Regions from separate parts of the Paraburkholderia sp. A1RI_3L genome, predicted to be linked through region 1. Evidence: predicted binding sites of a transcription regulator. Region 1 holds the regulator's gene; the other holds the start of a gene.

Region 1 (3,731 bases):
CTCTCGGCGCTGTCCACGCGTTCGAATGCCGACCTGCACGAGGTTCGCTTTGGATAAATTCGTAGCCGACCAGGCGGAGGGGCTGCGGCGGCTGCTCGCCCGCAGCGGCTCGCGAGTGATCGCGGTGACCGGCGGCTCGGAGAGCGTCGGACGCACCACGACAGTAGTGAACCTTGCAGCGGCATTGGCCGAGCAGGGCAAAGACGTGCTCGTCATCGACGAGTGCCTGGGCGACCGGTCGGTGAGCGCCACGCTTGGCGGCATGCAACGCGTGGGGAATCTCGCCGGCGTGATGCGCGGCGAGGTGTCTCTCGCGGCGGCCGTGAGCCGGCATCCGCTCGGCTTCGGCGTGCTCTCGGCCTGGCGCGGCAGCCAGGAAGGCTATAGCGCCGAACAGTACGGACTCGTGCTGAACGGCCCCGCCGACGTCGTGCTGATCGACGCCGGGCTCGACAGAAACGGCGCGCTCTCCGGGCTCGCCATGCGCTCGCACGACGTGATGGTCGTGACGCGCGTCTCGGCGCAGGCCATCACCGATGCCTACGCCGCCATGAAACGTCTTCATTTCGCGCACGCAATCGCGCAGTTCCGCGTGCTCGTCAATTACGTCCAAAGCGCGGCCGATGCCCACACGGCATTCGAGAACCTCGCAGGCGTGGCGGGTCGTTACCTCACCGTCTCGCTCGAAAACGCAGGCTGCATTGCGGCTGACCCACACATGGCGCGGGCCGTCGAGCTCGCACGCTGCATCGTGGACGCTTTTCCGTCCACGGCCGCCGCGCGCGACTACCGGCATGTCGCCGCAGAACTGCAGTACTGGCCCATGCGGCCAGCCATGTCGTCGCGCGCGGCCATGACGCGCCCGACCGTAACAACGTCGGCCCCATCGCCATCCATGTGGCAGGCCGACCCGGCCGCCGAATGGCCGTCGGCGCAGCATGCGTGACGCCACTCGGGGACTTCAGGCAGGAGAGCACGATGTATAACGCTCAGGGAAAGATTTCGCAGGACGAGGTGCTGGCGAAGTACGCGCCGCTCGTAAGACGTCTCGGTTTGCAGCTCGTGGCCAAGATGCCGGCGAGCGTGGATCTGGACGATCTGATCCAGGCCGGCATGATCGGTCTGCTCGATGCGGCGAGCCGCTACAAGGAAGATCAGGGCGCGCAGTTCGAAACCTACGCGAGCCAGCGCATTCGCGGCGCCATGCTCGACGAGCTGCGCAGCAACGACTGGCTGCCGCGCAGCCTGCGGCGCACGTCGCGCGAGGTGGAGAGCGCGGTGCACCAGGTGGAGCAGCAGCTGGGCCGTTCGGCGAGCGAGACGGAGATCGCCGGGCATCTCAAGATGCCGCTCGACGAATATCAGTCCATGCTGCAGGACCTGCATGGCAGCCAGCTGATCTACTACGAAGACTTCGACCGGTCCGCGGACGACGAGCCGTTCCTCGACCGCTACTGCGTCGATCACTCGGATCCGCTTTCCGCGCTGCTCGACGAAAGCCTGCGCGCGGCGCTGGTGGAAGCCATCGACAAGCTGCCTGAGCGCGAGAAGCTCTTGATGTCGCTCTACTACGAGCGCGGCATGAACCTGCGCGAAATCGGCGCGGTGATGGAAGTGAGCGAATCGCGTGTGTGCCAGCTGCACAGCCAGGCCGTGGCGCGTCTGCGCACGCGTCTGCGCGAACTGGCCTGGGCGGGCGCCGAGGCCGACTGAGAAACCCGAGCGGGGTGCGTTCGAGGGGCGTTCGCGCCTTTCCGGGCGGGTGGCGCTGTTGTTGGCGTTAGAGGGCGCCGGGTAGCGGACCCCGGACCCCAGGGCCCAAGGCGCCGGGCCTCGGGCGGCATCGGTTCGGCTGGCGCTGTGCTGGCTTGTGTGGGGCGGCTGCTTTGCTGCCGTTTCACCGCTGCGTGAGCGGTACGTCATTCGCACCCTGTCCGCGCGTCCTCCAATTCTTCGGCGGCTTTTTCGCCGTCTTTCGGGCCGGCTTCCCGGCTCGTTCATCGGGCCGCTTCAGGCCGTAACACCACTAACATTTTCTTACACCACCCTTTCTGACGGGTGGCTACACTTGCGCCGCGTTATTACGAAGACAATGGGGTTAAACCAGATGCTCAAAAAAATCGCAGGAATCGCCGTGTTGACCGCGGCTTCGGCCGCTGTATCGCTGCCCGCTATGGCGGGTGACCTGAACAATGCGCTCGGCGGGGGCCTCGGCGGGGTGGCGGGTGCCGCAGTGGGCGGCGCGCTGGGCGGCAGCACGGGCTCCGTGATCGGCGGTGCGGTGGGCGGCGGTGCAGGCGCTGCGGTCACGTCGAACCGGCGCGAACGTACGGGCGCCATCGTGGGCGGTGCGCTGGGCGGCGGCGCGGGCACGGCGGCAGGCAACGCGATGGGCGGCCGCACGGGCGGGCTGATCGGTGCGGGACTGGGCGGTGGTGCCGGCGCGGCACTGGGCGGCAACATCTCGCGCAGCAACTCCTACGCGGACGAGGGCGAGCGCGGCTATCGCAGCACCGGCCACCACCGCAAGCATCGCAAGCACTGGGATTGAGCCGCGAGCAGCAAAGGCAAGAGGATCGAGAAAGGCGCAACGACGCCTGAGGTTGAAGGCCGGGGTTGAAAACCGGTCTTGAAAACCGGGTTTAAAAACCAGGGTTTGAAAACACAACGGGCCGCACATTCGCAAGGATGTGCGGCCCGTTGGTTTTTGGTGCGGCTGGCCGGCGAATTCAGCGAGGATGCTGCGCCCGGATCATCGCGCCGCGCGCCTCAAAACCCGGCTCCGGGGAAATCGATCAAACTCGCCCGAACGCGGGAATTCGCCCATCCGGCCCGTACAAACCGGCCTTATGCTGCGCGCCCTTGAGCACGTCGAGGGCGCGGCGGTTGTATTCCATGCGGGTATGGATCAGCACGCCGTTGGTGGCGTTGGAGCGTTTCGCGCGTTCGGCCGCCTTTTGCAGCAGCGCCCATTGCGTGGCGAGCCTCGGGTCGGCGCCGGAGGCCAGCTCCATGCCGCGCCAGCCCGGCGGAAAGCCCAGCTCCGCAAGCTGCGCGTCGCGCTGCTTTTCCAGCGCCGAGAGCTTTTCGACCAGTTCGGTCTTCATCTCGATGATGGGCGGCAGCTGTTCGAGCGGAGAGACGGCGGTCAACGCCTTCTCTTCGCACGCGAGCACCGAAGCGAACGCTTCGACGGCGGCATATTCGTCGATGACGGTGGCAAGGAGGGCGTCTTTCATCACAATCACTCAACTCGCAGTCGGCTTGCCGCGCCCTGACTGGGGCGCACAAGCCGTGGTCAATTGGCTGCTGCACGTGCGCGCTTCGCCCGAAGGTGCGGCGAGGCACGCTGAACGCGCTGGCCAACCGGGGTTAGCTCCCCGCCGACCCCGCGCGCGTTTGCAGCAGGCTACGTGCCGTTTCGAGAACGGCGTCGGCAATCTTGCCGGTATCAATACTCAAGGTGCCGTCGCGCAGCGCCTGCTTGATCGACTCGACGTGTGCCGTATCGATGTCCGCCGCGCCGGACGCGGCGAGGCCGCGCAGTTGCGCCGACAGCGCCGACAGGTTCACGTTCGCGTCGCCGGACGCGCCGCCGCCGGTGGACGGTACGGGGCTGCTGGCTGCGCCTTGCGCGCCAGACGCGGCCGTTTCGCCTTGCTGGGTACGCTGCAGCCCGTCTTTTAGCGACTGCAGGCTCGAATTGCTGGTGGAATCGACTTTCACGATTG
Region 2 (3,731 bases), on a different contig from region 1:
ATCGGTTTGGCAGCCTGATCAGCGGCGGTGTCGCCGTTGGAGGGCGAACGTACAGCCTCTCGTCCATCGGCATCGACCTGCAACATGACGGTACGCTTGCCGTGAACGCCACAACGCTGCAAAAGGCGCTGGCGGGCGCGGGCTCCGCGGTGTCGGCGTTGTTCAACTCGACGAACGGCATCGGGGTGAAGCTGAATACGTTCATCGATACGTACACGAGGCCGAGCGGCACGTTCGATCAACGCACGCGCACATTGAACGCCGACCTGGGCAAGCTGACGGACCATATGACGCAGCTCAAGCGCTACCAGGACACGCTGAAAGCGCAGTACAACGCGCAGTTTCAGGCGCTCAACGTGCTCATGACCACCATGCAGAACAACACCCGCTATCTGAACCAGCTGTTCGGCGGGGCCGGCATGCCGGGGACGCTGCATCGCCGGTAAGGCGATGCGGGTTCAATAGAAGCGGAGCAAGAAAAAAACGACGCTCGCAGCACGTGGGCGGCGCGCGGTGTCCCCGCGTGCCGCCGTTTTTTGTGCTTACTGCAAGAGCTTCAACACCTGCTGCGGCAGCGAGTTCGCTTGCGCAAGCACCGAGATACCGGCTTGCTGAAGCACTTGCGCCTTCGAGAGGTTCGCCGTTTCCGAAGCAAAGTCCGCGTCCACAATTTGCGCCCGCGCGGAGTTCAGGTTGGTCGATTGCGTCTGCGTGTTGCTGATGGCCGACTGGAACGTGTTCTGCGTTGCGCCCAGCGTTGCCTGGAAGTTGTTGACTTGCGAGAGCGCTGCGTCGATTGCAGTAATGGCGTTCTGCGCGCCCGAGGTGGTCGAGATATCGACACCTGAGACACCGAGGCCTGCCGCGTTCCACGTGGTCGAGCCGAAACTGGCGGTGATCGTCTGGTTCGCCGATGCGCCGATCTGGAAGTTCACGCTGCCCAGACCGCCGAGCACGGCCTGACCGTTGAACGTGGTCTGCGTCTGCACCCGGTTGATTTCCGTGAGACGCGTGGCCACTTCGGTTTGCAGGTTCGCTTGCGCTGCCGAGCCGAGCGAGCCGTCGCCCGATTCCACGGCCAGCTGGCGAATGCGCTGCAGGTTGGCCACGGTCGACGAGATGGCACCGGAGGCCGTTTGCACCATCGAGATGCCGTTGTTCGCGTTCATCACGCCTTGATTCAGTGCGTTGATGGCAGCGGTCTGGCTGGTGGCGATGGCGAGACCGGCGGCGTCGTCCGCGGCGGTGTTCACACGCTTGCCCGACGACAGGCGGTTGATCGCTTGCGACAGGGCGCTTTGTGAACCGGAGAGGTTTGTCTGCGTCGTCAGCGACAGGATGTTGGTATTGATATTGAGCATCGGTGACCTCTTGAAAGTAAGAGATGGATAACGTGCGGTCAGGGTTGCCGGCGATGGAAATTGCATCGTTATCGGGCAACCTTTCTCCGTTATCGGCCGATGGTTGTTTTTATTTAGGACCGTTAACCAAAAAATGCCGAAAAAAATACCGGCCTGTGGCCGGTGAAAAAAAGAGCTGTTGCTCTTGAGGAAGCGGGCCAATTATTTCAGCCGATTATGGACGTTTAATCGAGATTCGATGGATGGCATTTGAATACGAAAAATCCGTGCAACGGCCCTGTCTCCATTGAATCTCAACAGTATCTCAACACGATATGGGCGCTGCGCTCCGATGATCTAGCCGTTCCTCGCGCATATGCGGCATCGCATCGAGATTGCGGATTTTGTGAAAGCACAGATGCAAACCCACATGCGAGCGCGAGAAATGAATTGAACGCTGTTTGCACAAGGCTCCGGCCAGACCCTCGGAGTGCCAGGAGCCATTTGGCCGACCGCTTTCCGGGTCGGCTTTTTTTCACGCGGATGAAGCGCCTGAAAACCTGTGAAGTACTGGAGAGAACGTGTTCTACATGAAAGGCAAGCACATCGCGAAGGGCGTGGCCGCTGCGGTGGTGCTGATGTCCCTCGCTGCATGCAAGGATCCCGGTGGCGCCGCGAATAGAGGCGCCGCACAGGAAAGTCCGCGCGCGCAGGTCAGTGTGGTGATGCTGCGTGCGCAGGCGGTGCCGCTTACCACCGAACTGTCGGGACGTGTGGTGGCCTCGCTCGAGGCCGAGGTTCGTCCGCAGGTCACGGGCATCATCCAGAAGCGTCTTTTCCGCGAAGGCGGCGAGGTGAAGGCCGGCGAGGCGCTGTACCAGATCGACCCGGCGACCTATCAGGCTGCGTACGACAGCGCACGTGCAGCGCTCGTGAAAGCCGAGGCCGCGGTGCCCGGCGCGCTGGCGAAGGCCGACCGCTATAGCGACCTCGTCAGGCGCAACGCCGTCAGCAAGCAGGAATACGAAGACGCGGCGGACGTGCTCGCGCAGGCCCGCGCCAACGTAGCCGTTGCCAAAGCCGCCGTGGAGACGGCGAGAATCGCGCTCGACTACACCACCATCCGCGCGCCGATCTCGGGCCGCATCGACCGGTCTTCGCTCACGCCAGGCGCGCTCGTCACGGCGGGTCAGGCCGTAGCGTTGACCACCATCCGCCAGATCGATCCGATCAACGTGGACCTCACGCAGTCCAGCGCGAGTCTGCTCGCGCTGCGCGAGGCAATCGAATCGGGACGTCTTCAGTCGGCGGGTTCCGGCGTGGGCGTGAGGCTGAAACTCGAGAACGGCACGCTTTATCCGTACGCCGGCAAACTCGAATTCGCCGAATCGAGCGTGAACCAGGCGACGGGCACTTACGTCCTGCGAGCCGTGCTGCGCAATCCCGCGCGTCTGCTGCTGCCCGGCATGTACGTGCGGGCATGGGTCGACGAGGGCACTGCGCCCCACGCGTTTCTGATCCCGCAGCGCGCAGTGAGCCGGGGCCTGCGCGGCGAGGCCACGGCGCTCTTCGTGCGCAACGGCAAGGTGGTGGAGCAGACCTTGACCGGTGCGCGGCAGGTCGGCAACGACTGGCTCGTGCGGACTGGCGTGGCCGATGGCGACCAGGTGATCGTGGAAGGCAGCCAGCTCGTAAGAGAAGGCGACGCCGTGACGGCGGTGCATGTCGAACTCGACAAGGCGACGGGCGCGGTTGGTCCCACGCGTGCCGTAGCTCGCGCGGATAACGCCGATTCGCCGGGCGCCCCACGCCCGGCGCTGATCCGCGACCGGCAGGCAAGCCGAAGCTGAGGGCGCGATGTCGGAGTTCTTCATCAGGCGCCCCGTATTCGCGTGGGTCATCGCCATTGCCGTCATGCTGGGCGGGCTGCTCGCATTGCGAACGCTGCCTGTCGCGCAGTATCCCGAGATTGCGCCCACCACCATATCGATCAGCGCGTCTTACCCCGGCGCCGATGCGCAGACGGTGGAGAACTCCGTCACACGCGTGATCGAGCAGGGCATGACGGGTCTCGACCATCTTCTGTACATGTCGGCCACCTCCAGCGCCACGGGCGAGGTGGAGATCCGGCTCACGTTCACGCAGGACGCCAACGCCGACGTGGCGCAGATGCAGGTGCAAAACAAGCTGCAACTCGTCGTCTCGCAGTTGCCGCAGATCGTTCAGAGCACAGGGCTTTCCGTGACGAAATCGTCGGCGGCCTTTCTGATGGTGATCGGCTTCGCGTCCGTGGGCGGCAAATTGTCGTCCGCCGATCTGGACGACTACGTGAGCAGCACGCTCAACGAGACCATCAAGCGCGTGCCCGGCGTCGGCAACACGCAGTTGTTC

Evidence for each region. The regulator FliA, encoded in region 1, starts transcription of late flagellar genes. The targets are predictions, from matches to a motif close to CTAAAGTTTNNNNNNNNNNNGCCGNTA.
Region 2: PXJ20_RS23945 (flagellin domain-containing protein) is a predicted target of FliA. The motif match lies at 1,452-1,478, and genes of this name have one in related genera.

The regions. Positions count from the first base shown of each region.
Region 1 is NZ_JARCHA010000001.1:346,703-350,433, reverse strand. Features, by position in the region: gene flhF (flagellar biosynthesis protein FlhF) at 1-57, shown strand, start outside; gene PXJ20_RS01705 (AAA family ATPase) at 50-946, shown strand; gene PXJ20_RS01700 (RNA polymerase sigma factor FliA) at 979-1,713, shown strand; gene PXJ20_RS01695 (hypothetical protein) at 2,108-2,551, shown strand; gene PXJ20_RS01690 (flagella synthesis protein FlgN) at 2,796-3,239, opposite strand; gene flgM (flagellar biosynthesis anti-sigma factor FlgM) at 3,373-3,726, opposite strand.
Region 2 is NZ_JARCHA010000010.1:51,580-55,310, reverse strand. Features, by position in the region: gene fliD (flagellar filament capping protein FliD) at 1-446, shown strand, start outside; gene PXJ20_RS23945 (flagellin domain-containing protein) at 543-1,361, opposite strand; gene PXJ20_RS23940 (efflux RND transporter periplasmic adaptor subunit) at 1,931-3,190, shown strand; gene PXJ20_RS23935 (efflux RND transporter permease subunit) at 3,198-3,731, shown strand, end outside.